Regions from separate parts of the Clostridium sp. JN-9 genome, predicted to be linked through region 1. Evidence: predicted binding sites of a transcription regulator. Region 1 holds the regulator's gene; the other holds the start of a gene.
What was found. The regulator LexA, encoded in region 1, represses DNA repair genes until DNA is damaged. The targets are predictions, from matches to a motif close to CNAACANNTGTTNG.

Region 1 (15,729 bases):
AAAATTTAAAAAAAGTATTTTAGAAAAACATGTAGTGAGCCAGTTACTTTTATCACCATTAGTTGTAGAGCTGACTCCAGAGGATTTTGCATACTATAACGACTTTAAGGAAATATTCGAAAACACAGGTTTTAAAATAGAGATATTTGGGGATAATACCATAACAATCAGAGAAGTTCCTGTTATACTAGGCAAGCCTAATTTAAAAAATCTTTTTATGGATATTTTAGATAATTTAAAGAATATGGGAACAGGGGAAAAAGATGCTGTTAAATACAATTCCATTGCAACCCAGGCTTGTAAGGCAGCAATTAAGGCAAATGACCCTCTTAGTGATATTGAAATGAAATCTTTAATTGAAGAACTGCGTTATATTGAAGATCCATTTACCTGTCCTCATGGGAGGCCTACAATTATTAAAATGGATTTATATGATATTGAAAAAAAGTTCAAAAGAATTCAATAAACAGTAGAAAAATAAATATCTACATACTAAGGAGGAAAATAATGAAAAACTTAGTCATCCTGGCAGGCCCAACGGGAGTAGGAAAAACTCATATCTCCATAAAACTTGCAAAAGAATTAAATGGAGAGATTATATCCTCAGACTCAATGCAGATATATAAATACATGGATATAGGTTCAGCTAAGGTAACAAAAGAAGAAATGAATGGCATTGTACATCATTTAATTGACTTTTTAGATCCAAAAGAAAATTTTACTGTTTCTGATTATAAAAGCATGGCAGAAGAGGCAATTGACAGTGTTCTTTTAAATAACAAAATTCCTATGCTGGTGGGGGGCACAGGATTATATATTAACTCGTTGATTAACAATTATGATTTTACAGCTGCTGACTGCGATATGGAATATAGAAAATATCTTCAGGAGCAGGCCAGCTTAAAGGGTAAAATTTATGTTCATGAAATGCTTAAAGATATTGACCCTGCATCATACCATAAATTGTTTCCAAATGATTTAAAAAGGGTAATAAGAGCATTAGAGGTATATAAATTAACTGGCACTCCAATTAGTAGGTTTAATTCAGAAAAAAAGGTTCATGATATTCCATATAACATTACTTATTTCGTTTTGACTATGGACAGAAAAAAACTATATGACAGAATAAATCAAAGAGTAGATAAAATGATTGAAAGTGGTCTTGTCAATGAAGTAAAAATGCTGAAACACATGGGGTTAAATGAAAACATGCAATCCATGAAAGGAATAGGGTATAAAGAAATGCTCTATTATTTAGAAGGTAAAATTTCTTTTGATGAAGCCGTATATTTAATTAAAAAGGGCAGCAGAAACTATGCAAAAAGGCAGTTAACATGGTTTAGAAAAGATAACAGAGTTCAGTGGGTGGATAAGGATTCCTTTTCCAGTGAAGATGATATTGTTAAGTACATAAAAGGCAGAATAAAGGAGCAATTATTTTATTAAAAATAAAGGATTTTACTACATTAATATAGAATTAAACAAAGATAAACTTATGTATGGAGGGTGAAATATATGAATAAAACTACAAACAATCTTCAGGATATATTTTTAAATAGCACTCGAAAAAATAAAATAACAGTAACTGTTTATTTGACAAATGGATTTCAGTTAAAAGGTATTGTTAAAGGTTTTGACAGCTTTACCGTAGTATTAGATTGTGATGGAAGACAAATGATGATATATAAGCATGCTATATCCACAATAACTCCATTTAAACCTGTATTATTTACAAGTAACGAAGAAGATGAAATTTAAGAATAGGCTTCCAGTTTGCCTATTCTTTTTTTATATGCTATTATATATTTTGTTACTCTATGGATATTTACTTTAGATTATATTTTATAGTGACTTTTTTAGAAGGAGGTTAAGTAGTAAATGCTTGACGCAACAAAGGATAATTTAAAAAATACATATGGCATAAGTGATGCCGTGATAGATTTATATGAACAGACTATGAAGGATATAAGTTCTCAGTTTAATGCATATGATGAGATTAGGGAATTTAATCAGATAAAAGTACTAAAGGCTTTTCAGGATGAAAGAATAAGCGATTCACATTTTACAAATTCTACTGGTTACGGATATGGAGATATAGGAAGAGACTCCCTTGATAAAGTATATGCCAGGATTTTTAATACTGAATCTGCTTTGGTAAGACCTCATTTCGTCAATGGAACACATGCCTTAGGTGCAGCACTTTTTGGCAATTTAAGACCCGGTGATACTCTGCTTTCTGTATGTGGAGAACCATATGATACTTTACATAGCATTATTGGAATCAGCGGTAATAAGAATATTGGTTCTTTAAAAGATTTTGGCGTTAAATACAAACAAATAGATTTAACCAGCCAGGGAAAAGTAGATTTTGATGGAATCAGACAAGCATTAACAACTGATGCAAGTATTAAAATAGTTCATATTCAGCGTTCTACAGGTTATGGATGGAGAAAATCATTACTTATTTCTGAAATAAAGGAAATAATTGATTTTGTAAAAAATATTAATCCAAATGTTATCTGCTTTGTAGATAATTGCTATGGTGAGTTTATTGACACAAAAGAACCTACTGAAGTAGGAGCTGATTTAATTGCTGGTTCTTTGATAAAAAATATTGGTGGAGGAATAGCTCCAACAGGAGGATATATTGCAGGCAAAGAGGAATATGTGCTGCAAGCTTCATACAGGCTGACTGTCCCTGGAATAGGGGGAGAGTGCGGCTCTACCTTTGGTGTAATGAGGCTTTTGTTTCAAGGCTTATTCTTTGCTCCTCATGTTTCTATTGAAGCTTTAAAAGGGGCAATATTCTGTGCCAGGATCATGGAACTTGCAGGTTTTGAAGTGCTTCCTAAGTACACAGATAAAAGAAGTGATATAATTCAATCCATTAAATTTAATGATAAAAATAAATTGATAAGTTTTTGTAAGGGAATTCAAAAGGGGTCCCCAGTTGATTCCTTTGTTCAATGCGAGCCATGGGATATGCCAGGATATGAAGATAAGGTAATAATGGCAGCAGGATCATTTATTCAGGGATCATCCATAGAACTTTCTGCAGATGCACCAATAAGGGAACCTTACATAGGTTATCTTCAAGGCGGTTTGAATTTTGACCATGCTAAAATAGGAATATTAATTGCACTTACAGAGGTTTTAAAAAATTCAAAATAGATAAAAATATAAGCTGCTTTAACATAAGCAGCTTATATTTTTTATTTATAATCTCTAAATAATCCAACAAGTCTGCCAAGGATTTGACAGTCATCAACTATAATTGGACTCATAGTTTTATTTTCAGGCTGAAGACGTATATGGCCTTCTTCCTTATAAAACCTTTTTATAGTAGCTTCATTTCCTATTAGCGCAACAACAATTTCGCCATTTTCTGCAGTGCTAACCTGCTCAATAATTGCTAAATCTCCACTGTATATACCTGCATCAATCATACTTTCGCCTTTAACCTTCAACATGAAATGCTGATTATTACTTTTAATATAACTGATAGGTATAGGAAAAGAATCCTCTATATTTTCTATTGCCAAAATTGGCTTTCCGGCAGTTACAGTTCCAATGATTGGAATATCCACTAATTCTTTTCTCATAGAAGTTTCTTCTAAAACTTCAATAGCCCTTGGTTTAGTAGGATCCCTTCTTATCAGGCCTTTTTTCTCAAGTCTTGCTAAATGGCCATGCACAGTAGATGTAGAACTCAGACCTACAGCGCTGCATATTTCCCTAACAGAAGGGGGATAACCTTTTAAATGTATTTGACTTTTTATGTAATCATATATTTCTTTTTGCTTTGAACTTTTAGGTTCGGTCATTCATCAACACCTCACAATCTTTAAAGTAATTATATCATATAAAATGTGAAACATCAAACTTATGTTCTTATTATGCCCAAAAAACACAATATATATATTTGATAAAATATTATTACTTTGATATAATGTACAAGAAAATAAACGAAATTATATAAATTAGAGGGATAAAATGATGAAAGAAAAAAAATGTATATTTGACGATAATAAATCCTGTGATGATTGCGGGAAATGCGATATTTGTGATTTAGACCCAAATAAAATATGCAATAACTGCGGTAAATGCCTGGAAGAGCAGTGGATAGACACAAAGGCAATTAAAATAGATGAAATTATTGAAGATGAAAAATATGCTGATAAAATCCAGCATGAAGAAACTAATATAGAAGAACACCATGATGAGGATTGTTCTGATGATGAATATTCAGAGGATGACTGCTCCGATGATGAATATTTAGATGATGATTACTCAACGGAAGAACATGATTCAAATTACAATAATGATGATTATGTTGACGTAATGGACATGAATGTGGAATTTATTGATGATGTTAATGGATTAGGTGAAGTATTAGAAGACAACACCAAATTAGATAGTTTATTTGAAGAACAATTTCCAGGTTTAATAAAACTCAAGCCATCAAAATACAAAAATTAATGGTAAAAAGCATGGGGCTGAATCCTTCCATGCTTTTGCTTTACTCTTCCTCATCACTTAGAGGATTGGAATTTACAGCTTCTCTAAGTTTTTCATCGTCAACATGTGTATATATCTGAGTAGTTGAAATATTCTCATGCCCAAGTATCTTTTGCAGACTTCTGATATCCACATTACCATACTTGTACATCAAAGTGGCAGCAGTATGACGAAGCTTATGAGGAGTATATTTTTCCACATCTAAATTAGATTGTTTCAGATACTTCTTTAACATTAATTCAACAGATCTTTTATTAATTCTTGTATAATTCTTACTAATAAAAAGGGCATCCTTGTCCTTAATTTTATCAAAATCCAGGTTCCTTACCTGCAAATAATTATTAATGGCCTTAATGCATGCATTATTTAGATACACTGTTCTTTCCTTATTTCCTTTGCCAATTACAGTAAGAGTATCTTCCTTTAAATTAGAAATATTTATTCCGCAAAGCTCTGAAAGTCTTAATCCACAATTTAAAAAAATGGTAATAATGCAGTAATCCCGTTCTTTATATCTGCCATCAATAGATTTTAGAAGCTTTTTGCTTTCATCCAATGTAAGATAAATAGGGTTTCTCTTATTTATCTTTGGAGATTCCAGCTCCATAGCAGGATTTTCATCTATTATCTTTGCTTTGCCTTGAAGATATTTAAAATAGGATTTCAAAGTAGCTACTTTTCTGGCTCTGGCATAATTTCCGTTATTTCTATAGCTCTCAGCAAAGGCAATAAAAGCATATAGATCCTGGAGACTGATATCTCTTATAAATTTATTATCAATGTCATTTATCTTTATCTGCTCAAATGCATCCGTCTTACTTGTAATACCTTTATATAATTTTAAAAATCTAAAAAACATTGTTAGATCAACTTTATAGCCATCTATAGTATTTTTTGATTTTCCCTTGATGGTATCTAAATAATTAAAAAAGTCATTAACGCTTTTGGGCAAATCCGGGTCAAAAACATTTTTCAAATCATATTTCATTATTCCGCCTTCTTTTTACAATAAAAATAAGTTACAACTTCGCTAAATGGTTATTTAGCGAATATAATATTCTACGCAGGGGAGTGAAAATCCTTCTTTTTTCAATAAATTTTTTATTTACTGCAATAATGTTTTTAAAATATTTTATATATAACTTAGAATTATTAAAATTTTATCTATTTTTCTATACTATAGTCAGCAATTTGAATGCTCAGTAAATATGTTGTATATATTTGTCATTTTATAATAATATATCACCTTTCAATATGTTAATTTCAATTGAGAATGGTATAACTGTAAAAGAGGGTTGCTGATAATATCTGTTATACCTTACATTTAATATTATTGATACAGTTATACAAAAATAATTTAATAATAAGTTATTAACACATGTTATTAATTATGGGCATTATTACCACAATCATAACAGTTCACAGCCTGGGCATAATTATGTTGATTCATTTTTATATATAGTTACAATTTTTGACATAGCACCGTTTTATATGTTTATTATATTTTTAGAATGTGTATCAACTAGCTTTTTGTACCTTTAAATTTTATTATTATTTATATTTATAAATCAGAGCAAATGGTATACCTGCATTAAAAACATTAATAATACTTATTATGTTAACTTTAATCCTCATTTGTTTAAGTAAAAATAAAAGCATGAAGCTAACCTGCTTCATGCTTTTATTTATACATTTATTTCTGATTCAACACCAAGACTTTCTTTATTTGATTCCAAAATAGGTTTTACCTGTTCTGCTATAAAATCATCAACCTGCCCTGCAGCTCTTCCAGTAAACTTTTTTGGATCAATTAAAGACAATATTTCATCTTTTGAAAGTCCAAAGGCTTTATCATTTATTATTCTTTCAATTAAGTCGTTATTTAATCCTAATTCCTTAACTCTTTTTCCAGCTTCCATAGAATGAATTCTGATTTTTTCATGAAGATCCTGTCTGTCTCCTCCTCTTTTTACGCATTCCATTAGAATATTTTCTGTAGCCATAAATGGCAGCTCATTATTCACATGGGATTTGATAACTTTATCATAAACAACTAAATTGCTGCTTATGTTTAAATACAGGTTAAGAACTCCATCTAATGCAAGAAAAGCTTCTGGTATTGCTATTCTCTTGTTAGCAGAATCGTCAAGCGTCCTTTCAAAACATTGAGTAGCTGCTGTTATTGCAGGATTCAATGAATTTACGATTATATATCTTGCTAAAGCACCCAAACGTTCACTTCTCATTGGGTTTCTCTTATATGCCATGGCAGATGATCCTATTTGATTTTTTTCAAAAGGCTCTTCAATTTCCTTCATACTTTGAAGAAGTCTGATATCGTTGCTGAATTTATACCCGCTTTGTGCAATTTCAGAAATGGTATTTAATATTATTGAGTCAACTTTTCTAGGATATGTCTGCCCTGTGACCATAAATTCTTTAGTAAATCCCATTTTATTTGTAACTATCCTATCCAGTTTTTTTACAAGTTCTTCATTACCATTAAACAATTCCATAAAACTTGCCTGTGTACCTGTTGTACCTTTAACTCCTCTGAATCTTAAGTTTTCAATAACATAATCTAAATTTTCTATATCCAGAATCAAATCCTGAATCCATAATGTTGCTCTTTTTCCAACAGTGGTTAATTGCGCTGGCTGAAGATGAGTAAAACCTAAAGTAGGCATTTCTTTATATTTTACAGCAAACTTTGATAAAGCATTTATAATATTTATAATCTTTTTCTTAATTAAAAGCATTGCTTCTCTCATTATTATTAAATCTGTATTATCTCCAACATAACAGCTGGTTGCTCCAAGATGAATTATGCCCTTTGCATTAGGGCATTGAACTCCGTAGGCATATACATGGCTCATTACATCGTGTCTGACAACCTTTTCTCTTTCCTCTGCAACATCATAATTTATATTATCTTTGTAAGCTTTAAGCTCATTTATTTGTTCCTCAGTGATGGGTAATCCCAATTCCTTCTCTCCTTCAGCTAAAGCTATCCATAATTTTCTCCAGGTTTTGAATTTCATTTCTTCTGAGAATAAATAGCTCATTTCCTTAGAAGCATACCTGGAGTTTAATGGAGTATTATATGTATTTCTCATAATTAAATTCTCCTTACGCATAATAATATATATTTTATACAATTCATTCATATTATAGCATATGTTATTTATTATTGTATATATTATGTTCGTCAATTTCTATTTTTATTTATAAAATATGTTCTATTTTTCATATTTTTAAATATAATCTATTAGGAAATAATATGTTTGGAGGACTTTAATGTATAAATTTAATTTAATGGACAAAATTTCTTCTATACTTGTTATTTTAGGGGCCATAAATTGGGGATTATTAGGGCTGTTCAATTTTAATATAATAGCAGCAATATTTGGTGAGCCTGCTCCTATGATTGCAAGAATAATTTATATTTTATTAGGTATTGCTGGTCTTAATATGATATTAATTCTTATTAAAATGAAAAGCTCCATAAAAGCATAATAAATAAAAGGCTCCTTGGAGCCTTTTATTTATACATCAATATTATTCTTCTATAGATTCAATAAGTTTAACGATTTCTTCAGCTGCTAAAGCTTCGTCATCGCCTGATGCAATAACTTTAATCTTGGAATCTTTAGTTACTCCAAGAGATAATACACCAATTAAACTTTTAACATTTGCTTTCTTTCCATTAAATTCTACAGATATATCTGATTTAAAAGAAGAAGCCTTTTTTACTAACAAAGTAGCTGGTCTAGCATGTAAGCCTGTTGAGCTTTTTACTATAACTTCTTTAGATACCATTCATTTCACCCCTATTAATTTGTATTATATACTATTGTGTAAAACACCACTTACATAATTATATCATTTTTGACCAAAAGTTCAACCTGAAGTTTAGAATAAATTACATTTTGCACAATTTAATTTAAAAAAAACTTAAAAAGTCATAAAATATCTCAAATAAAATTAATAGTTATTTAATGTACAGCATAAATCTATTAATTCTATCCAGTCCTTTTTTAATATTCTCCATTGAAGTTGCATATGAAAGCCTTATATAATTATTCATTCCAAAGGCTGCTCCAGGAATTACCGCCACTTTTTCCTTTTCTAAAAGTAACTTTGAAAATACTATTGAATCCTCAATAACTGTATTATCTGCCTTTTTACCTATAGCACTATCCAGATTAACCATTACATAAAAAGCTCCCTTAGGTTTAATACAGCTTAATCCTTTAATCTCATCAAGTCTTTCTACCATATAATTTCTTCTTTTTGCAAATTCCTGTATCATTTTTTCAACTTCACTCTTATCTCCATTTAATGCCTCTACCGATGCATATTGAGCTATAGAATTTGCATTTGATGTAGTATGGCTTTGAATATTTGACATAAGCTTAATTACTTCCTCAGGGCCTGCAGCATATCCAATTCTCCATCCTGTCATGGCATATGTCTTTGAAACTCCATTTATTACTACAGTCCTGTTGTAAGCATCCTTAGAAAGGCTTGCTATGCTGATATGCTTTTCATCTCCATATATAAGTTTTTCATATATTTCATCTGATATTATAAATATATCATGTTTCTTTGCAAACTCAGCAAGTGAAATTAATTCTTCCTTTGAATAAACAAATCCAGCAGGATTGTTTGGACTATTAATTAAAATGGCTTTTGTTTTTTCTGTTACATTTTTCTCCAGTTCATCAATAGTGTACTTAAAATTGTTACTGTCAGATGTTTTTACAAATACGGGTATACCGTCTGCCAATTTCACCAGTTCAGGATAACTTACCCAGTATGGTATTGGAATTAAAACCTGATCACCTGGATTCAATATAGCTTGAAATACATTTGACAAACACTGTTTTGCACCAGTTGATATAATAATTTGTGATGCATTATACTTTATATTATTGTCATTTCTAAGCTTCTTTATTATAGCTTCTTTTAGTTCTATTATTCCCGATGCTGCTGTATATTTTGTAAACCCCTTTTTTATTGCAGTTATTGCAGCCTGCTGAATATTTAAAGGTGTATTAAAATCAGGTTCCCCGGCCCCAAATCCAACCACATCAATTCCTTCAAGTTTCATTTTTTTTGCTGCTGCAGTTATTGATAGTGTTAATGATGGTTCAATTTGAAGTGCTTTTTTTGACAATATCATATTAATTACCCCCACAACTTAAACTTTTCATCTTTTCTAAAAAATGAAAGTTATTATTCAATTGATATAAATATAACATTTATCTTTCAATTTGTAAACATTTAAACTATATAAATTCATTTATTAAATCTATGCAATTAGCTTCTTGATATGAGTACAACACCAATAATAATAAATATAACCCCTATGACCCTTAAAAGTGAAATATTTTCTTTAAATAAGAAATACGAAAATATCATAACAATTACATATCCTAAGCTTACCATAGGATATGCATAACTAAGCTCAACCTTACTTAAAACTTTTATCCAAAGTAAAAAGCTTATTCCATAAGATATTATGCCGCACATAACAGGTACATTTTTCAGTATGGACAAAATGCTTGAAAGTATATATTTAGATGAAAAATCCAAAGTTAAATTTGTGGCACCAAGTTTTACCAGTACCTGGCCCATAGCTCCTAAAAAAACAGATGTTAATATTAAACCTAGCATGTTCATAGCAGATTCTCCTTATTTGTAAAATAACTAAAGACATTTTTAAATGTAAAATAAAAGAAATATATCATTACAAAAATAATAGGAAATGAGTACCTGGACTGTCCCTCAGTGATAAAATAAACACAAGAAAACATGTAATATAAAATTAAGAAAAATAAACTGCATTTATTTAAATTCTGAGTTTTATTTTTAAATATCATTACAATTATATAAATCGAATATGCTAAGATTCCTATAGTTCCCGGAATAAATATTAAATTCCTTATAATATTTGTAATGATAAATAATTTATGGCTTGCTGCACTGCTAAGACTTGATCCATAGATACTGTATCCAATGTCATCCCCTAAAAAGTATGTATTATATAATCTTTTAAAGCCAAGCTCCATGAATCTTTTAGGATTATTAACTATCCACTTTTTTGCAGCCTGTGACAGCATTTTATTTTGCTGTGTTCTGTTAGAAGATCTATATTTATCTGTAACTGTAATTGAGTTTTCAACATTATCTGAGGGCATCCATCTTCCCATATTATTTGTGGAATTATTGTTTATATATAATACAATACCCCCATTATTTGAAATAGATGTAAATTCACCAATATATTTTGTATTTCTGTAAATCCAGGGAGAAATTGTTATCAAAGAAACAATAAGTACAGTCATACTTTTTGTAAAGGCCTTAGTAAACTTTTTATCTTTTAAAATTTCTACTATAAATACACCGAAGAAAATAACTATGAAGAAAGGCTTTACCAGGCTGTTTATACCAGTTAAAATACCCATAATTATATATTTGTATTTTATATCCTTAAAATAAACCAAAGTTGTTAACAGCAGTATACATGTAAATAGTATTTCAGTGCATAAAATACTATTATAAAAAATATTATTTGGAAACAATACAAACAATGTAAAAATTATCTTTTTATCTCTTTTATTTAAATTAACACAATTTAAGATATTATAAAATAGTATATTATTTATTAATGTAAGAACAATATTAAATATCTTTCCTACCATAACGCTTGCCCCAAATATTTTAAAAACACCGCCAAGCACTATGGCATAGCCGACAGATGTATATGTATCTCCCCACTTACCCCCATTAGCTATATGTTTAGCTAAATTGTAGTAGTAGTCAAAATCGGAAAATGGAACTGAGTTAATAAATAAAACCCATAGTATGCTTAATAATAAGCTTAAAATACACATATAGAAATAATATCTATTATGTTCTCTAGTTGTTATTTTTTCAAAATACATTTTGTTTCTCCTTATAATTTAAAGTATATAATAATAAGTGATGAAATTACCCATAATATTATATTAACTAGGAATGGAAGATCACTGCCAAAAACATCTTCTGGTTTTCCTCCAATATTTTTCTTGTCCATGAGATATTCATATCTGAATATCCCGTATAAAACAAATGGAATAGTATACATCATAGTTTTACTTTGTACTGTACTGAATGTATATAAGCTGTATGCCATTAATATTGAGGGTGTTACTATTGTTAACATATTATCTATCATTGCAACACTGTATTCTTCTAATATTTTTCTGTGATTAGCGCTTTTATCCTTCAAAGTAATAATCTCACTTTTCCTTTTATTTAATGCTAAGAATAATGATAAAAGGATAGTGCATAGGAAAAGCCATGGTGAAACCTGTACCCCGGTTGCTATACTTCCACTTTCAACTCTTAACACAAAACCAAAGGTTATTATCATTACATCAATTATTACTACATTCTTTAATTTAAATGAGTACAGTATATTAATTACAAAATATACTGCAAAAATAAATAATATTCTTATATCCAAATACAAAAATGATAGAAGCGCAACAGATATAACTATTAATATATCCAGTATAACAGCAGACTTTATAGATACCTTCCCGCTTGGAAGCGGTCTATATTTCTTTTGTGGATGACATCTGTCCTTATCTATATCAACAATATCATTCAAAATGTATACGGAAGAAGAAGTCAGGCAAAATAATAAAAATGTTACTATATTAGAATATAACATTGTTATATTTAGAAAATTACCTGAAAAAATTATTGCAGCAAATACAAAACAATTTTTAATCCATTGTTTAGGTCTAATTAGTTGTATAAGTCCCTTTATATTCATAATATCCTCCAAAATATTTTATATTGCAAAGTATATAATTCAACAGTTTATAATTTATCACATTTCCACAATAAATTAAAGGGCTTGAATTGAATTCAAGTCCTTCAAGGTACTAAAAATTATTTTATCTAGGTTGAACTATTAATTTTATAGCAGTTCTTTCCTCTCCATCTATTTCTATATCTGTAAATGCAGGTATACATATTAAATCCATTCCACTTGGCGCTACAAAGCCCCTTGCAATTGCCACAGCTTTAATGGCCTGATTCAATGCACCTGCACCAATCGCCTGAATTTCGGCTGCTCCTCTTTCTCTTAAAACACCTGCTAATGCGCCTGCCACAGAATTTGGACTTGATTTTGCTGAAACTTTTAATACTTCCATAATGAACCTCCTATATTATCTTAATTGTAATTATTACTACTATTTTAAATATTCTACATATAACTAAAAATTCCTCTTATATTCAGTAAATTTTCTAAAATTTACAAAATCCAAGAGGAATTATTGTGTATTTTTATAAATCTATTTATTTAGCATATTCAATGGCACGGGTTTCTCTTATTACATTAACTTTAATCTGACCAGGGTATTCTAATTCACTTTCAATTTTCTTAACAATACTCCTTGCCAATTCTATAGACCCAGCATCATCAATTTCTTCTGGTTTAACCATAATTCTGATTTCTCTTCCAGCTTGAATGGCATATGACTTTTCTACACCTTCGCAAGTATTTGCTATTTCTTCAAGTTTTTCTAATCTTTTAATATAGGCTTCTAAAGTTTCTCTTCTAGCCCCCGGTCTTGCAGCTGATATAGCATCTGCAGCCTGCACAAGAACAGCCTCCAATGATTGATATTCAACATCTCCATGATGAGCACCTATTGCGTTTACAATAATTGAAGATTCGTGATATTTTTTTGCTGCTTCCGCACCAATTAAAGCATGAGGTCCTTCAACTTCGTGATCAACTGCTTTGCCTATGTCATGAAGCAGTCCAGCTCTTTTAGCCATGGTTGGATCCATACCAAGCTCTGAAGCCATAAGTCCAGCCAGGGAAGATACTTCTATAGAATGTTTTAGTACGTTTTGACCGTAACTAGTTCTATACTTTAATCTGCCTAGTAATTTTATAAGCTCTATATGCAGACCATGTACCCCTGTTTCAAAAGTAGCCTGTTCTCCTTCTTCACGAATGTTATTTTCAACTTCTTTTTTAGCCTTCTCCACCATTTCTTCAATTCTTGCCGGATGAATTCTACCATCAACTATTAATTTTTCAAGTGCTATTCTAGCTACTTCTCTCCTTATAGGATCAAATCCCGAAAGAATTACAGCTTCTGGTGTGTCATCAATAATCAAGTCAACACCTGTTAAGGTTTCCAGAGTCCTAATATTTCTTCCTTCCCTGCCAATTATTCTGCCCTTCATTTCATCATTTGGCAGAGCAACAACATAAACTGTAGTTTCCGCAACGTGATCTGCAGCACAACGTTGTATTGCGCAAGTTATTATTTCTCTCGCTTTCTTATCGGCTTCTTCTTTAGCTTTAGTTTCAATATCCTTAATCATTACAGCAGATTCATGTTTAATTTCCTTTTCAACTTTACTTAATAGCAAGTCCTTTGCTTCCTCAGTACTTAAACCTGATAATTTTTCAAGTTCTTCTCTTTGAGATGCATATAACTTTTGGACATTTGCTTCTACTTCTTCAATTTCCTGCTGTTTTTTATTAATATTTTCTTCCCTTTTTTCAAGCATATCGCTTTTTTTATCTAATGATTCTTCTCTTTGTATGAGTCTTCTTTCCAGTCTTTGAATTTCATTTCTTCTATCCCTGGATTCTTTCTCAAAATCAGTTCTTTGTTTATGAATTTCTTCTTTAGCCTCTAAAATGGCTTCTTTCTTTTTTGCCTCAGCCTCTCTAGAAGCATCTTCAAGCAGCTTTTTAGACTCCTCTTCAGCATTAGCTATCTTTGTCAATGATACTTTTTTCTTTAAATATATATCAATAACTATACCAATAGCTACTATAATAACACCAATGATTATAAAATAAATTAAGTATGCGTTATTCATATTAACACCTCCTTTGCTTAATTATAAAGTATATATAAATTATTATGTAAAAGCATAGAAAAGGTGTCATAATTATTCAATTGGTAATTCAATTTATGATAAACCAGAATTTGTATTAATTTTATATTAGAATTGATATATTGTCAAGTTTATTAATCCCTTTTTATGCATAAATACTTCTTCTGTACCTATATTTCCTATGGCAATTGAAAGAATTTAAAGAATTTCAGAATACCGCAGGATTATTCCTGCGGCAAAATTATTATTTACTTTTTACTTCTTTATCTTTATCTTTATCTTTATCTTTTGTATTTTCATTTGCTTCAGCTAAGGGTTTCTGAATTGGAAGTTCATGTTTCTTTCTGATTAAATTTTCAATTTCTAACATTAATGAAGGGTTTTCTTTTAAATATTGTTTTGCATTTTCCCTTCCCTGTCCTAACCTGATATCATTATAAGAGAACCATGCTCCGCTCTTTTGAACTAATTCCTCTTTAACACCAACATCTAAAACATTACCAGCTTTTGAAATTCCTTCATTGTACATAATATCAAATTCTGCCTGTTTAAATGGAGGCGCAACCTTGTTCTTTGTTACCTTTACTCTTGTTCTGTTACCAACTATTTCATCGCCCTGTTTAATTGAATCAATTCTTCTAACATCCAGTCTCACAGAAGCATAAAATTTTAATGCTCTTCCACCTGGAGTTGTTTCAGGATTGCCAAACATTACTCCAACTTTTTCTCTTAATTGATTTATAAATACAACTACACATTTAGATTTATTAATAGATCCAGCAAGCTTTCTTAAAGCTTGTGACATGAGTCTTGCCTGCAAGCCAACATGCGAGTCTCCCATCTCACCCTCAATTTCTGCTTTTGGTACAAGAGCAGCTACAGAGTCAACTACAATAATATCTATTGCACCTGATCTTACAAGAGCCTCTGCTATCTCAAGAGCCTGTTCACCAGTATCAGGCTGAGATACAATTAAGTTTTCAATATCTACGCCTAAATTCTTCGCATATTGAGGATCCAATGCATGCTCAGCATCAATAAATGCAGCGTTACCGCCATTTTTTTGTGCTTCTGCAATCATATGTAAAGTTACAGTTGTTTTACCTGAAGATTCAGGGCCATAAACTTCAATAACTCTTCCCCTTGGAACTCCGCCTATGCCTAATGCTATATCTAAATCCAGGCATCCCGTGGAAATTGCATCTACATTTAATACACTGTGCTCACCTAATTTCATTATAGAGCCTTTACCAAATTGTTTTTCTATCTTTCCTAAAGCAGCGT
Region 2 (15,729 bases), 980 kb from region 1:
TCCTGTAAGCCCGCAAAGCCCCCCGCTTAGCATCATTGCAATAATAATTGTTTTGTTTATATTAATTCCAGCATATAATGCTGTATTTTCACTTTCTCCCAAAACAGCAATTTCATAACCTTTTTTTGTTCTATTCATAAATATATATACTGCAGCTACTAATATAACTGCAAAAACAGCACCTATGTGCACTCCAAAAATATCAGGGAGAATTGCATTATCTGAAAAGTTAGGTATCTTTGGAAAGCCCTGAGCTGTTTTATCCTTCCATGGTCCATACTGCAAAAATGTTACCCATTTTAACGCTATGTAATTCATCATTAAAGTAACTATGGTTTCATTAGTTTTCCATTTTGATTTAAAAACAGCAGGTATTAATGCCCATAAGCCCCCACCTATAATTCCTGCAATTATCATAATGGTTAATAAAACAGGTTTGGGTAAATCAGGAAACTTCAAAGCAAAAAACGAACTGGCAAAGGCTCCCATTATAATCTGGCCTTCTCCTCCAATGTTCCAAAACTGCATTTTAAAAGCTATGGATATTCCAAGTGCTGTAATTATGAGGGGTACAGCCAGCTTAATGGTTTCCCTTATGCTGTATGGTGAGCCAAAGGATCCTTTTAACATGCTGGCATAAACCTGAAGAGGATTTAATTTAATAGCATATATAAATATGCCTGAAACTACTAAAGCCAGAAGCACTGAAGCTGCTCTGATTGCTATGCTTTCTCTCCTTGAAACTTCATTCCTTTTTACAACTCTAAACATATTATGCCCCCTCCTCTAATCTGGTTTTCCCGGCCATGAGCAGCCCAAGATTGTATTTAGAGGTTTCCTCTGCATTTTCAATACCTGTTACTTTTCCATCGCAAAGCACCATAATCCTGTCACAAAGTTCAGTTAACACATCCAGATCCTCACCGATATATAAAACAGCAACTCCTTTTTTCTTCTGTTCATTAATTAAATCATATATTGTATAACATGTATTAATGTCAAGACCTCTTACAGGGTAAGCCATAATTAATACTTTAGGATTTATATCAAGTTCCCTTCCAAGTAGTATCTTTTGAATGTTTCCTCCAGATAAATTTCTTATAGGATAGTGAATGCCAGGGGTTTGTATAGATAATTTCTCCTTTATTTCCTTTGCTTTAACTGCTGCTTCTTTTTTACTTAAAAGCACACCTTTCTGGTTGTGATAAGATTTAAGCAATAGATTGTCTACCATGTCCATAGATCCAACCAAGCCCATTCCTAATCTATCCTCTGGTACAAAGCTCATGCTTATTCCCTTTTTAATTATCTCTCTTGGATTATTTCCTACTATATTTTCTCCCTGAAAAAGTATTTCCCCGGAATTAACCTTAGAAATTCCTGCAAGGGCTTCACATAATTCCTTTTGTCCACTATTTGCAATTCCGGCAACTCCCAGTACTTCTCCGCTATACAATTTAAAACTAACATCCTTAAGCACTTTTATTCCTGAGCTGTCAGCTGCACTTATATTTTTAACTTCAAGTATCAATTTTTTATTACTATATTCAGCTTTATTTATGGATAAATCTACTTTATGACCCACCATAAGCTCTGCCAGTTCCTTTGGTGATGTATCACGCTTATCAATGGTCTTAACCGTTTCACCTTTTCTTAAAACTGTTATTCTATCTGAAATGGTCATAACTTCGTCCATTTTATGTGTAATAAAAATAACTGCACAACCATTACTTTTCATCTTCAGCATTATTTTAAAAAGTTTTTTGCTCTCCTGTGGTGTAAAAACTGTAGTTGGTTCATCTAAAATTAATATATCTGCTCCTCTATATAAAACCTTTATAATTTCCAAAACCTGTTTTTCTCCAACAGACATGTTGTATACCATTTTACCTGGTTCAAATTCCAAATCATATTTACTGCATATTTCATTAATCCTTTTTAAAGCATTTTTTTTATTTATAAAAAAACTATTTTTCTGTCCAAGTAAAATATTATCAAGTGCTGATAGATTTTCTACTAACTTAAAATGCTGATATATCATTCCTATTTTTGCATTAATTGCATCCTTAGGTGAAGAAAATTTAACTTCTTTATTGTGTATGAAAATAGAACCGCTATCAGGAGTATATACTCCTGACAGTATGTTCATTAGTGTACTCTTACCGGCTCCATTTTCACCCAGCAAAGCATGAATTTCTCCACTGTTTACTGTTAAATTAACATCATTGTTTGCAACTACACTTCCAAAGGTTTTTCTAATATTTTTCATGCATAAAAATGGAGATTTATTTTCCATAAGATTTACCACCTTTATTTGCTTATTTTGCCCTCTACACCTTGAACGAACCAGTCAAAGTTTAATAATTCCTTATCTGTCATAACTTTTCCATCTGGAACTTTTACAGCTCCTGTCTGATCCTTTAAAGGTCCTGCAAATATTTTATTCTTTCCGCTTTCTATATCTGCCTTAGCCTTGTCAACAGCTGCCTGAGCACCTGCAGGTGCATTTGATGTAAGAGGTGTAAGCTGAACTATACCATCATTAATTGTGCCAAAATACTGATCACTTTTCCATGTTCCGTCCTGAATTGCTTTTATTGTTTTTACATAGTAAGGTCCCCAGTTCCAAACTGCTGATGTCATAACAGCTTTAGGTGCTTTATCTTTCATATCTGTGTCATATCCAATAGAAAAAGCTCCTGCTTCTTCTGCTGCCTGCTGAGGCCCTGCTGTATCCTGGTGCTGTGAAATTATATCTGCTCCCTGAGCAAGTAAAGCCTTAGCTGCTTCCTTTTCCTTAGCTGGATCATACCATGTATTTGTCCACACAACTTTTACTGCTGCGTCTTTGTTAACTGACTGAACTCCTAATGTAAAAGCATTAATATCCCTTATTACTTCTGGAATCGGGAAAGCTCCTACATAACCTATTTTATTTGTCTTGGTTTTCATGCCTGCAATTATACCTGTTAAATATCTTACCTGATACATTCTGCCATAATATGTTCCTAAGTTATCTGCTGTTTTATATCCTGAGCAGTGCATAAATGTAACTTCTGGGTGTTTCTTAGCTTCAGCTGCCATTCCATCCATAAAGCCGAAACTTGTTCCGAAAATTACATTACATCCTTGATTTATCATATCCTCAGCTGCTTTTTGAACTTCTGCTGAATCTTCTTTAACTGATTCCTTGTAAACAGTAGGAACTCCAAGCTGCTTTTCTAAGTATTTTCTTCCCTGATCATGTGCATATGTATAACCGCCATCACCTATAGGTCCAACATATAGAAAACCTACCTTTATATTTTTCTTTCCAGTGCCTGCAGCTTTTTTAGCTGTATCTCCTGTATTGCTGGAACATCCTGTGAATACAATTCCTACCAGCATTATCAGTGCTACAGCCAAACTAAGTATTTTTTTCATTAATAAAATCCTCCTTATTTTTTATTTATTATTATTTGAAAATTATTTTCCCATTATTCATGGATTCAATTATAGCCATGGACTCTACATGAGCTCCCCTTTTTTCTACAGCTTTTCTTCCATTTTGAAAACTTTTTTCTATTACTATTCCAACACCAGCAGTTTCTGCCTTGGCCTGTTCTATTAAGTCCATAAGTCCTAATACTGCACTGCCGCTGGCTAAAAAATCATCAATTATTAATACTTTGTCACCTGGATTTAAGAATTTCTTTGATACCTTAATGCTGTATTCTTTTCCCTTAGTAAATGAAAAAACCTTTGATTCATAATTATCAGTGTCCATATTGACTCCTGCATGCTTCTTGGCAAACACAACCGGTACATTAAAATATTGGGCTGTTATGCATGCAATACCTATGCCAGATGTCTCAATGGTTAGTATTTTAGTTACTTCCTTATTTTTAAATTTATTTTTAAACTCTTTACCTATTTCATTAAATAAATTCACATCAAGCTGATGGTTTAAAAAGCTATCCACCTTTAAAATTTCATTGCCTATGACTTTTCCATCTTTTATAATACGTTCTTCAAGTAATTTCATTTTTATCCCCCTACACAATATGTTTAATATTTATATAAAATAAAAAAACCCCCATTTTCGGGAGTTTAAAAAGGTATATAACTATCTTACATGTTATAGTATTAAACACCCATAGCCCAGCAATTTACGGCTGCCTGGTAGAAACACTTGAACCACATTATCAAGCATATATGAGTACGAACATTATTCATTTTTATTGTTCTATAATTCGTTAATTCATTGTATCTTTATAATAACTTAATTTTAGACAAAAATCAAGCTATTTTGACTAAAACATTTCAAACTGCATATTATAAAGTCTGGCGTATATCCCATTTTTATTTATTAGTTCCTCATGGGTTCCCTTTTCTTTAATTCCTTCTTCTGTGAGAACTAATATATTATCTGCATTTCTGATAGTACTTAATCTATGTGCTATGATAATGGTAGTCCTGTCTTTTGAAAGAAGATTTAGTGATTTTTGTATAAGTCTTTCACTCTCATTATCAAGAGCAGATGTAGCTTCGTCTAATATTAGAATAGGAGGATTCTTTAAAAATACTCTGGAAATTGATATTCTCTGCTTTTGTCCTCCTGAAAGCTTTACTCCTCTTTCTCCTACATAGGTATTATACCCATTTTCAAGTCCCATAATAAACTCATGAGCATTTGCCATTTTAGCTGCTTCAATTATTTCTTCATCTGTGGCATTTGGTTTTCCATAAGAAATATTATCTTTTATAGTTCCTGCAAACATATAAACATCCTGCTGGACAATTCCTATATTATCTCTTAAGGATTTAATTTTAATATTTTTTATATTAATATTATCTATGCTTACTGACCCTTTATCAACTTCATAAAATCTTGGAATAACACTGCAGAATGTAGTTTTACCTCCACCGGAAGGCCCCACAATGGCAAGGGTTTTCCCAGGTTCTATTTTTACATTTATATTATCAAGTATTGTGTTTCTATTGTCATAGCTGAAAGATACATTTTCAAACTTTATTTCACCTTTTACATTCTTAAGCTCTATGGCATCCTTGCTATCCACAATGTCCGGATGAGTATTTATAACTTCAAGGAATCTTTCAAAGCCTGTTATTCCTCTTTGATATTGTTCCGTAAAATTCACAAGCTTATCTATAGGATTTAAAAATATATTTATATATAAAATGTATACTACTAAATCATTCACATTTAACTTATCCTGGCTTATAAATATCCCTCCAAACAGTACCACAGAAAGATATAGTATTCCCTGGAAGAATCCATTCATGCTGTAGAATCTGCCCATAATGGTATAGCTGTCCTCTTTAGTCTCCAAAAATTCATTATTTCCAATCTGAAACTTTTTACTTTCCATATTTTCATTAGAAAATGATTTTACAACTCTTATACCAGAAAGACTATCCTGAATCTGCGCATTTACATTAGCAATTTTCTCTCTGTTTTTAGCAAAAATAGCTTTCATTTTTTTATTATAAAAATATGAAAAGTATATCATAAATAAAGTTATGAAAAATAATATAGCTGTTATTTTAACATTAATACTCATAAGTATTGCAAAGGATCCTATTATTTTTAAAAGCGATATAAATAAATCTTCAGGTCCATGGTGAGCAAGCTCAGATATGTCAAAAAGATCTGTTACAATCCTTGACATTAGTTTTCCTGTGTTAGTATTGTCATAATAAGAAAATGATAATCTTTGAAGATGATTAAAAATGTCGCTTCTCATATCGGATTCCATTCTGGCCCCCATAATATGCCCCTTTGAGGTTATATAGTACTGACAGAAATATCTTAATATATACATAATAAAAAGTGCCGATCCTATTATAGCTACATATTTAATTATCTTTGCTTCATCCTGTGTATATACATCATCCAGCAAAAACCTTACAATCATAGGGAAAACCAGGTCTATTACAGATAAAACAAATGCACAGAACATATCCATAAAAAACATTCCCTTATAAGGTTTATAATAACTTATAAATTTCCTTATAGTATTCATTATTGCCCCCCTATTCTTTATAAAAATTTCTAAGTATATAAGTAAAATTTTATTGTTATTATATATATTTTGTCAAGGATAAATTAATTTTCAATTTTTCTCTTTACATGGGAACATAAGTTCGTTATAATTAACATATAATACTTACATATAGAATTATATAGAAAGAAGTAATTTGTATGGGCAGTAATAGACTGATATTTCATGTTGACGTAAACTCTGCATATTTATCATGGACAGCAGTGGATAGAATACAGCATGGATCCACCATGGATATTAGGGAAATTCCTTCAGTAGTGGCTGGAGATCCTAAAAACAGGCATGGCATTATTTTAGCAAAATCTATTCCTGCAAAAAAATATAAAATTCAAACAGGAGAGCCATTATATTCTGCACTTGAAAAGTGCCCGCAGCTGTTTATAGTTTCACCATGCTATGATTTATTCGTAAGATGCAGCAATGCAATGATGAACTTATTAAAGGAGTATACTCCATGCATACAGCGTTTTTCCGTAGATGAATGTTTTCTGGATTTTACCGGCATGGAAAATCTTTATCCAGATTACATGGCTCTTGCAAATGAAATTAAAGATAGAATTAAAACAGAGCTTGGATTTACTGTTTCCATTGGGGTATCCTGCAATAAATTACTAGCCAAAGTGGCTTCTGATATAAAAAAGCCTGATGCTGTTACATCACTGTTTCCATCTGAAATAAAGGAGAAAATGTGGCCTCTGGATGTTGGTGACCTTTTTATGGTAGGCAGGGCTACCGTTCCCAAACTTAACAGGCTTAATATATTTACAATAGGAGACTTAGCAAATTACAATTTAGATATATTAAAATCTCAGCTGAAAAGTCATGGAGCTGTTATTTGGAATTATGCAAATGGAATTGAAAATTCTCCGGTTAGGACATCCAATCACATAAGCATTAAGGGCATTGGAAACTCCACCACTATACCCTTTAATATTGAAAATAGAGAAGAAGCTCATAAAGTAATTTTATCTCTTTGTGAGACTATAGGAATGAGGTTAAGAGATTCCAAAAACTTTTGCAGTTTAGTTTCCATTAGCTTTAGGACCAGCGATTTCTATGGCTATGGCAGGCAAAAAAAACTGCACTATTACACGGATTCTACAATGAAAATTGCAGAAGAAGCATACAAACTATTTGATGAGCTCTGGCAGAATGAACCTTTAAGGCATATTGGGGTTCAGGTTTCAGAGCTTTGTACTAATGAATTTTACCAAATTACATTATTTGACGAAAAAAATATGGATAAAAACAGAACTATAGATAAGACCATAGACAGTATTAGATTAAGATTTGGATCCAAATCTATTTACAGATGCACATTTTTGCAATCAGGATTAAAACCATTAACCGGTGGTACTAATGAAAATGATTTTCCTATGATGGGAAGCACTTTATAATAAATAACAAAGATTAAAGAACAAAGAATAAATAATGTTGTTATTTAATCTTTAATCTTTAAATAAAGGGGGTTGTATTTACTATGAAAGTTATAGCTAAACCTGTGCAGATGATATGCTGGTTTGAGGAAAATGGTGTGCCTCACCCTTTAAGGTTTAGAATAAAAGCAGATGATGAAAGCTTTGTGGTAATAAAGGTTCATAAGGTACTTCAAAAGGATAAAGAAAAACTGGCTGGTAATAATATGCTGTTATTTAGATGCCAGAGCATAGTAGATGATACTGAAAAAATTTACGAGCTTAAATATGAAATAAATACATGTAAATGGATACTGTTTAAAATGTAAATGTACCATCATTATTTTCAATAAAAAAGCCTGCTAACTCATTTGAATCAGCAGAACTTTTTATTATAATTTATTGAGGAACTGTTTTAACTTTTCTTATATATATTCTAAAAGCAAGCTCTTCAAAAAAACTAAATGCACTTGTGGTTATTAAATATATACCAACAGCAATTGGAACTGCTTTAGCAAAAAACAATCCCATTAAAGCCATTATTATAATATTTCTTTTACTCATTGATGCCTGTCCTTCAATTTTTAAAAAAGTAACATATGAAAGCAGACTTGGGGTTAAGGATACAAGCATATATATAAGAGGAACTATAAAGTAGCTGTCAGATACCTTTATGCTTGATACCCATGGTATAAGGTACGTTCCCACATTCACAGGTATTTTATTAATTACATTCCATAAAATGAAAAGCACTGGAAGCTGAAGTAAAGTTACAAGACATCCAAGCATACTTTTGGCATTTTCAGCAGATTGTTTATTCATTTCCTCCCGAAGTTTATTTTCATTATTTTTATATTTTTCCTTAATCTTCTGCATTTTTATATTAAGTTTTTGCTGCTGCTGCATGGATTTCTTTTGTTTAAAAGACATTGGTGAAAGTATTATTCTCACTCCAACAGTAAGTAAAACTATGGCCAGTCCCCAGTCTCCTGTGAAACTAAAAAATAAATTTAATAAATTATTTAATAAATTAAAAATGATGTTCATTTTTATCCTCCCTAAAATAATTTTAGCTTAAAACATCATTTCTATTTCAGAGTGTTCTATATATCTCCATATACCATACTTTTCGAAAGCAATATAATCTTCCGGCAGTATTTTCTTTATACACTGAAACCATAAAATTAAAATATCTTTTGTGATATTTACCTGAACTTTATGCTTTATGTTTTCATATGAGCACACAGTATAAGAGAATATACCAATGAAACATATTATAAGCAGCATTATCTGAATTAAATTTATAGTATTGGAATTCAACTTACACCCTCCTCATATACTATTTTCAATAATCATAGCATTATAAATTTATTTGTCAATAATATATAAATAAAAACCAGGCATAAAACCTGGTTTTTTTAATTATTTAATTAATGTTTTACCGCCCATATATGGCTGCAGTGCTTTTGGAATATTTACAGAGCCATCCTTATTTAAATTATTCTCTAAGAAAGCTATAAGCATTCTTGGAGGTGCCACAACAGTGTTATTTAATGTATGTGCATAGTATTTTCCTTTTTCGCCGTTTACACGGATTTTTAAACGTCGTGCCTGTGCATCACCTAAGTTAGAGCAGCTTCCAACTTCAAAGTATTTTTTCTGTCTGGGAGACCATGCTTCTACATCCAGTGATTTTACCTTAAGATCTGCAAGGTCGCCTGAGCAGCACTCCAAAGTTCTAACAGGTATATCTAATGAGCGGAATAAATCTACAGTGTTTTTCCACAGTTTGTCATACCACATCATACTATCCTCTGGTTTACATACAACGATCATCTCCTGCTTTTCAAATTGATGAATACGATACACTCCTCTTTCTTCTATACCATGAGCTCCCTTTTCCTTTCTAAAGCAGGGAGAATAACTGGTAAATGTTTGAGGTAAACTTTCCTCAGGCAGTATTGTATCAATAAATTTACCAATCATTGAGTGTTCACTGGTTCCAATAAGATATAAATCTTCACCTTCAATTTTATACATCATGGCATCCATTTCTGCAAAGCTCATAACACCAGTTACAACATCACTTCTAATCATAAAAGGCGGAATACAATATGTAAAGCCTCTATCTATCATAAAATCTCTGGCATAGGAAATCACTGCTGACTGAAGTCTTGCTATATCACCCATAAGATAATAAAAGCCATTACCTGCAACCTTTCTGGCACTATCTAAATCTATGCCATTAAATCTTTCCATTATTTCAGTATGATATGGAATTTCAAAATCAGGTACAACGGGTTCTCCAAAACGCTGAAGTTCTACATTTTCGCTGTCATCCTTACCTATAGGAACACTTGGATCTATTATGTTTGGAATAACCATCATAATTTTTTTAATTTTTTCTTGTAAATCATTTTCTTTTACTTCCAGCTCAGATAAATGGTCTGAATCAGCAGTAACCTTTTTCTTCATTTCCTTTGCTTCTTCCCTTTTACCCTGAGCCATTAATCCGCCAATCTGCTTTGAAATTTTATTTCTTCCAGCTCTTAAAGCATCTGCCTCCTGCCTTACATTTCTTAAATCAGCATCTAAAGCAATTACTTCGTCTACTAATCCAAGCTTATTGTCCTGAAACTTATTTTTTATGTTTTGTTTTACTATTTCAGGATTTTCTCTTACAAATTTTAGATCTAACATATTTTACCTCCTAATTTATATGAATAATATGTATTTAAAATAAAAAACCCCGTCCCATATATAACTGGGACGGAGGTAATCCGCGTTGCCACCCAAATTGCTGACTTAAAATAAAAATCAGCCTCTCGACAATAGTAAAATAAAGGATACCAGCCTTCTGGTTCATCACCAACAGCTCCAAAAGTGGAAAGATTCAGCATTTCACCGATTCTCACCAACCATCGGCTCTCTGAAGAAATTCATAAATCGCAGCTTTTATAATCACTGTGTTTTCAATATGTTATTATTTATTAATTATATATATATTTATAACTATTTGCAAGTAAATATACAATTAATTTTTTGAATAAGCTTTTATAAACAAGACTAGATTTTATTAAATTGTAACATTTTATATTGAAGTGAATAAAATAATAATATGAGTAATTAATGAGGTGGATTATGGATGTCTTACTCTAATAGAGAGTTACTGGCGAGGCTTATAAAATGCGAAGCCGGTGGTGAAGGCGAAAATGGTATGAAGGGCGTTGCCACTGTAATTATGAACAGGGTAAGAGTTCCTGATGGTGAATATCATACCATTGGTCAAGGTGATATAAGAAAAGTAATTTATCAAAACGGGCAGTTTGATTGTATGCGTTCAGTTCTTGGAGGTGTTGCTAATCCTCAGACAATATGGGCAAATCCCCCGGAGCAGATACACTATGACATTGCTGATTGGGCATTAGCAGGCAATAGATTATATACCATTGGCTATTCCTTATGGTACTTTAATCCCTTTGCTCCATGTCCATACACGTTCCCCTATAACGGTACCGGTAGTTTTCAGGTTAAAATTATAAACCATTGTTTTTATAATCCAACAGCACTTTATTTTCAGACTTAAAAAAATCATTTTGTCAAATTATTTATTACCAGGAGGTAAAGAATGTTTCCTCAGTGTTATTTTAATTATATGAATCAATTTTACAGAACACCAGTAGTGCCCGGAGGTTTAATGCCGCCCGGCAGTTACATTATGCCTGGTTCCATTATGCCTGGTACACCTATTCCCGGCACTCCAATGATGCCTGGAACTCCACAGATGCCTTCAGCAGGTACTAAGCCGCCTACAACTACTCCTTCCCCAGAAAATTTTGAAGTTGCACCAGGTTCCCCAACTCAATTAGACACTCAATATACTCAGGGGTATTTAAAAACTCAAATAGGTAAAAGGGTAAATGTGACCTTCTTAATTGGAACTAACCAGACTCAGGACAGAAATGGTATATTAGAAGCTGTGGGTATTAGTTATATTATTATAAGGGATACTGCAACCAACGTAAAAGTTTTAGGCGATTTATATGCAGTTAAATTTGTTAATATTATTGATTAATATGGTACTTACTTTAAAGGATCAGATAATTTACAGCTTACCTGATCCTTTATAATCCACCTATAATTATTCTATAGTAAGCCTTTTAAAATAATACTTTTTATCCTCATCTGTAATCTCTCTTAATACTTTACATGGGTTTCCAGCAGCCACAACATTAGCTGGAATGTCTTTTGTAACAACACTTCCTGCACCTATTACCACATTGTCTCCTATAGTAATATCCGGTGTAACAATTACTCCGCCGCCAAGCCATACATTGTTTCCTATTGTTATTGGAAATGCATATTCCATTCCGGTATTTCTTATCTCATAATGAATAGGATGGCCTGCAGTATACAAGCCTACATTTGGTGCAAAAAATACATTATCGCCAATAGTAACTTTTGCACAGTCTAAAATAATACAATTGTAATTTGAATAAAAATTTTCCCCTATGGAAATATTGTATCCATAATCACATCGAAATGGAGGTTCAATATAAAAGCTGCCTTTTGTTTTTCCAAAAAGCTTCCTGATTATATCATTTCTTTTTTCATATTCCTTTGGATGTGAAGAATTAAAATCAAATATAAATTCCTTAGCACGCTCACGTTCTCCTGCAAGTTGTTTACCTGAATCCATATATGGCTTCCCTGCTATCATTTTTTCTTTATCAGTCATATTTTTTACCTCACTTTTTAATTAAAAATTAAAGCTTTGTTAAGTCTAATTGATAAAAAGCCAGATCAAGCCATTTATCAAATTTAAACCCAGCCTTTTTAATTATACCTGAAAATTCAAATCCCAGTTTCTGGTGCATTTTTATACTAGCCTCATTTTCAGCATCAATTCCTGCTACAAGAGTTACATATCCTCTCTCACGAGCAATCCTTATTATCTCTTTCATTAATTTCATTCCCATTCCTCTTTTTCTATAATTTTTATTAACATATACAGAATGTTCAATTGTATATTTATAGGCTGGCCATGCCCTAAATTCACCAAAAGTAGCAAAAGCAACGGCTTTACCATGTTCCTCAATCACTAATAATGGATATCCATCCTGATTCTTTTTATCATACCATTTTGTTATATCATCAAGAGTATGGGGTTTATAATCATATACAGCTGTTGTATTCAATATGGCATCATTATAAATTTCTAAAATATTTTCTAAATCATTTCTATCTGCTTTTCTAATCATTTTTTCTCCTTGTAAAATCAATTAATTAATTAGGTTCTATTCCTTATTTTCCACAAGGCATTTACTTTTCCTTTAATATTTGTAAATTTAATTTAAGAATATTTAGCCTCTGTTTTTATTCACACTTTTTTTATGTCGGAATATATTATTATTGTGTAATATTAAATGGAGGATTCCCATTGGAAGACAATATACAAAGTTTCGGTAAAAAATATCAAATGTGCCCTCACTATATGCAAGGGACATGTCCTTACATGATGTATCAACAACCCATGATGTATCAACAGCCTATGTGGCAGCAACCCATGCATCAGCAGCCTATGTGTCAGCAGCCTATGTACCAGCAGCCCATGTATCAGCAGCCCCCCGTAATGCCTCAACAGCCCATGATGCAGCGGCCAATAATAGAAGAAGATGATCTAAACACCATGGAGCCTTATGATAGGGCTGATGATGAAACAGATGATTTGCCAGAGGATGATTATAGAGTTAGACGTAGACATCATCATGGTTATTATCTATACCCATTTTATCCATTTATGTATGGAAATTATCCACACTATCATAATTATGGCAGTTTTCATCACTATCGCTAAATTAAACAGGCAGCCTCAAATGAGACTGCCAATTATTTTAATCTTATACTACTGTTATTTTACCAGTTATCATTAAATACAATGTTATAACTCCAAGAATAAGTATAATTGATGCCACTACCCTCTCTGTCTTTGTAAAAGCCACTAATTTTGCCTCATTCTTAGCTTTACGATAAACTATTATTCCTGCTGAAAATAATATAGTGAGAAGAAGCAGGTAATTTAATCCTGCTGCATATATAAGCCAAATTGAATATATAACAGATATACCTGATATAGCCATATCTCTTAATCTAATATTTTCTTCTCCAGCAGTATATGTTTCCTTAGTTACAGCTAATTTAAGACAATACATGGCGCTGAAAAAATATGGTACTAATACAGCTGAACTTGCAATAGAATATAGTACCTGATATGTACTTTTTGAAAAAAAGGCACATATTAAGAAAAATTGAATTAATAAACTTGTAACCAAAAGAGAATTCTCTGGTGAACCATTTGCATTTTCCTTTAAAAAGAACTTTGGAAATGCTTTGCCCTTTGATGCGGAGAAAGCCAATTCTGCACATATTAAAGTCCATCCAAGATATGCACCTAACAGAGATATTACCAGTCCCACATTGACAATAACTGCACCCCATTTACCAACCATAAGTTCCAGTGCATATGCCATAGAAGGACTTTTTAAATTAGCTAATTGAGCTTGTTTCATTGCACCAAGTGCTAATAAGGATATTAAAACATAAATAATGAGCACACCCAGTAACCCAATTATGGTAGCTTTTCCTACATCCTTTCTTACCTTAGCCCTTGCTGAAAGTACTACTGCACTTTCTATACCGATAAATGCCCATAATGTTATAAGCATTGTGCTTCTTACCTGCTGTACTACTCCACTAATGCTTGTATTCATTCCACCCCAGAAATCTGCTGTAAATATGTTTACATTAAATACAATTATTGACACTATTATAAACACAATTATTGGTATAAGCTTCCCAATAGTTGTAACAACGTTTACAAAAGCAGCTGTTTTAACGCCTTTCAATATAAGACCGTTAACAATCCATATCACCACAGAAGCGGCTATGATTGAAACAAGATTATTACCATCCCCAAATGCCGGTATAAAATATCCTAGTGTGCAAAAAAGCATGACTAAGTAAGAAACATTCCCTAATGCAGAGCTTACCCAATGCCCCCATGCACAATTAAATCCCGTATAATCTCCGAAACCTTCTTTAGCATAACTATATATGCCGCAGTTTAAATCCGGTCTTCTATTAGATAAGTTCTGGAATACAAATCCAAGTGTCAGCATCCCAATTCCTGTAATGACCCATGCTATAATAATAGCTCCGGCGCTTGCTTTTTTAGCCATATCTCCTGGAAAGGAAAATGCTCCGCTCCCAATTATAGAGCCAATTACTAATCCAACTAATGGTATAAGTCCTAATTTACCTTCTTCTCTTTTTTCCATGGGAAAAATCCTCCTTTTAATCTAATTCAAAATATTTAAAAGAGATTTGGCTTATGCAAATAAGTCAAATCTCTTCTTTATTTACATTTTCTAATATTAAAAATCTTATATCCAAAATATAATACTAAAATTGTAGGAACTCCTGAAATAATTACAATTCTCTCTCCGGGATCAAATAACATGGTCATAGCTATTCCCACACAAACTATTATAGATAAAATTGGGCTTATTGGATAAAACGGAGTCTTGTATTTTAAGTCTTCCACTTTATTGCCTTCTTTTACATAACGTCTTCTAAAACGCATCTCACATATACAGTCCACAACATAAACAAATAAATCAATACAGGAAAGAAGTGATATAAGAAAAAGATAAACCGTATCAGCTGCTATAAAACTGGTTACTATTGCAAATAATGCAAATGCTATGGATATAGCAAGTGAATACACGGGTACCTTTTTACTATTTGTTTTCCCCAATATCTGAGGAGCTTGTTTATGCTTTGCAAGTGACCATAATGTTCTTGTGCTGGCATAAAGAAATCCATTGGCAGAAGATAGTGCTGATGTAAGAACTATTATATTAACCAATAGTGCCGCAGAATTAATCCCTATGCTTTTAAACATATACGCAAAAGGGCTGCCAAGAAGATTAGCTTGTCTCCAGGGAAGTATACAGCCAATAATGAAAATACATACCGAATAACACAATGTTATCTTAATTACAAATCCGTTTATGGCCTTCGGCATTTCAATACCGGGGTTCTTGCTTTCTCCAGCAGCAGTAGCAATAAGATCTGAACCACCAAAAGCAAATATTGCTGATGGCATGGATATTAATACCGCCTTAACACCGTTGGGAAATGCCCCATGATCATTAACAAAATTGTTAAATCCTATAGGTTCCCCTCCT

Region 2: the regulator LexA is predicted to act here: its motif matches at 6,137-6,150, upstream of EQM05_RS03375 (DNA polymerase IV).

The regions. Positions count from the first base shown of each region.
Region 1 is NZ_CP035280.1:1,667,370-1,683,098, reverse strand. It holds gene mutL (DNA mismatch repair endonuclease MutL) at 1-466, shown strand, start outside; gene miaA (tRNA (adenosine(37)-N6)-dimethylallyltransferase MiaA) at 508-1,446, shown strand; gene hfq (RNA chaperone Hfq) at 1,516-1,758, shown strand; gene EQM05_RS08140 (methionine gamma-lyase family protein) at 1,879-3,171, shown strand; gene lexA (transcriptional repressor LexA) at 3,213-3,824, opposite strand; gene EQM05_RS08130 (hypothetical protein) at 3,994-4,479, shown strand; gene EQM05_RS08125 (tyrosine recombinase XerC) at 4,520-5,506, opposite strand; gene purB (adenylosuccinate lyase) at 6,204-7,634, opposite strand; gene EQM05_RS08115 (DUF378 domain-containing protein) at 7,816-8,034, shown strand; gene EQM05_RS08110 (HPr family phosphocarrier protein) at 8,077-8,337, opposite strand; gene EQM05_RS08105 (pyridoxal phosphate-dependent aminotransferase) at 8,510-9,703, opposite strand; gene EQM05_RS08100 (SMR family transporter) at 9,841-10,197, opposite strand; gene EQM05_RS08095 (glycosyltransferase family 39 protein) at 10,200-11,468, opposite strand; gene EQM05_RS08090 (decaprenyl-phosphate phosphoribosyltransferase) at 11,480-12,346, opposite strand; gene spoVS (stage V sporulation protein SpoVS) at 12,471-12,731, opposite strand; gene rny (ribonuclease Y) at 12,877-14,427, opposite strand; gene recA (recombinase RecA) at 14,690-15,729, opposite strand, start outside.
Region 2 is NZ_CP035280.1:686,743-702,471, reverse strand. It holds gene EQM05_RS03400 (ABC transporter permease) at 1-771, opposite strand, end outside; gene EQM05_RS03395 (ABC transporter ATP-binding protein) at 773-2,296, opposite strand; gene EQM05_RS03390 (BMP family ABC transporter substrate-binding protein) at 2,311-3,423, opposite strand; gene EQM05_RS03385 (xanthine phosphoribosyltransferase) at 3,455-4,024, opposite strand; purine riboswitch at 4,117-4,218, opposite strand; gene EQM05_RS03380 (ABC transporter ATP-binding protein) at 4,293-6,026, opposite strand; gene EQM05_RS03375 (DNA polymerase IV) at 6,206-7,462, shown strand; gene EQM05_RS03370 (hypothetical protein) at 7,546-7,809, shown strand; gene yidC (membrane protein insertase YidC) at 7,880-8,527, opposite strand; gene EQM05_RS03360 (hypothetical protein) at 8,555-8,800, opposite strand; gene serS (serine--tRNA ligase) at 8,903-10,180, opposite strand; gene EQM05_RS03350 (cell wall hydrolase) at 10,626-11,066, shown strand; gene EQM05_RS15945 (hypothetical protein) at 11,109-11,555, shown strand; gene EQM05_RS03340 (sugar O-acetyltransferase) at 11,622-12,218, opposite strand; gene EQM05_RS03335 (GNAT family N-acetyltransferase) at 12,247-12,741, opposite strand; gene EQM05_RS03330 (hypothetical protein) at 12,986-13,159, shown strand; gene EQM05_RS15660 (hypothetical protein) at 13,170-13,337, shown strand; gene arcD (arginine-ornithine antiporter) at 13,381-14,817, opposite strand; gene EQM05_RS03320 (amino acid permease) at 14,895-15,729, opposite strand, start outside.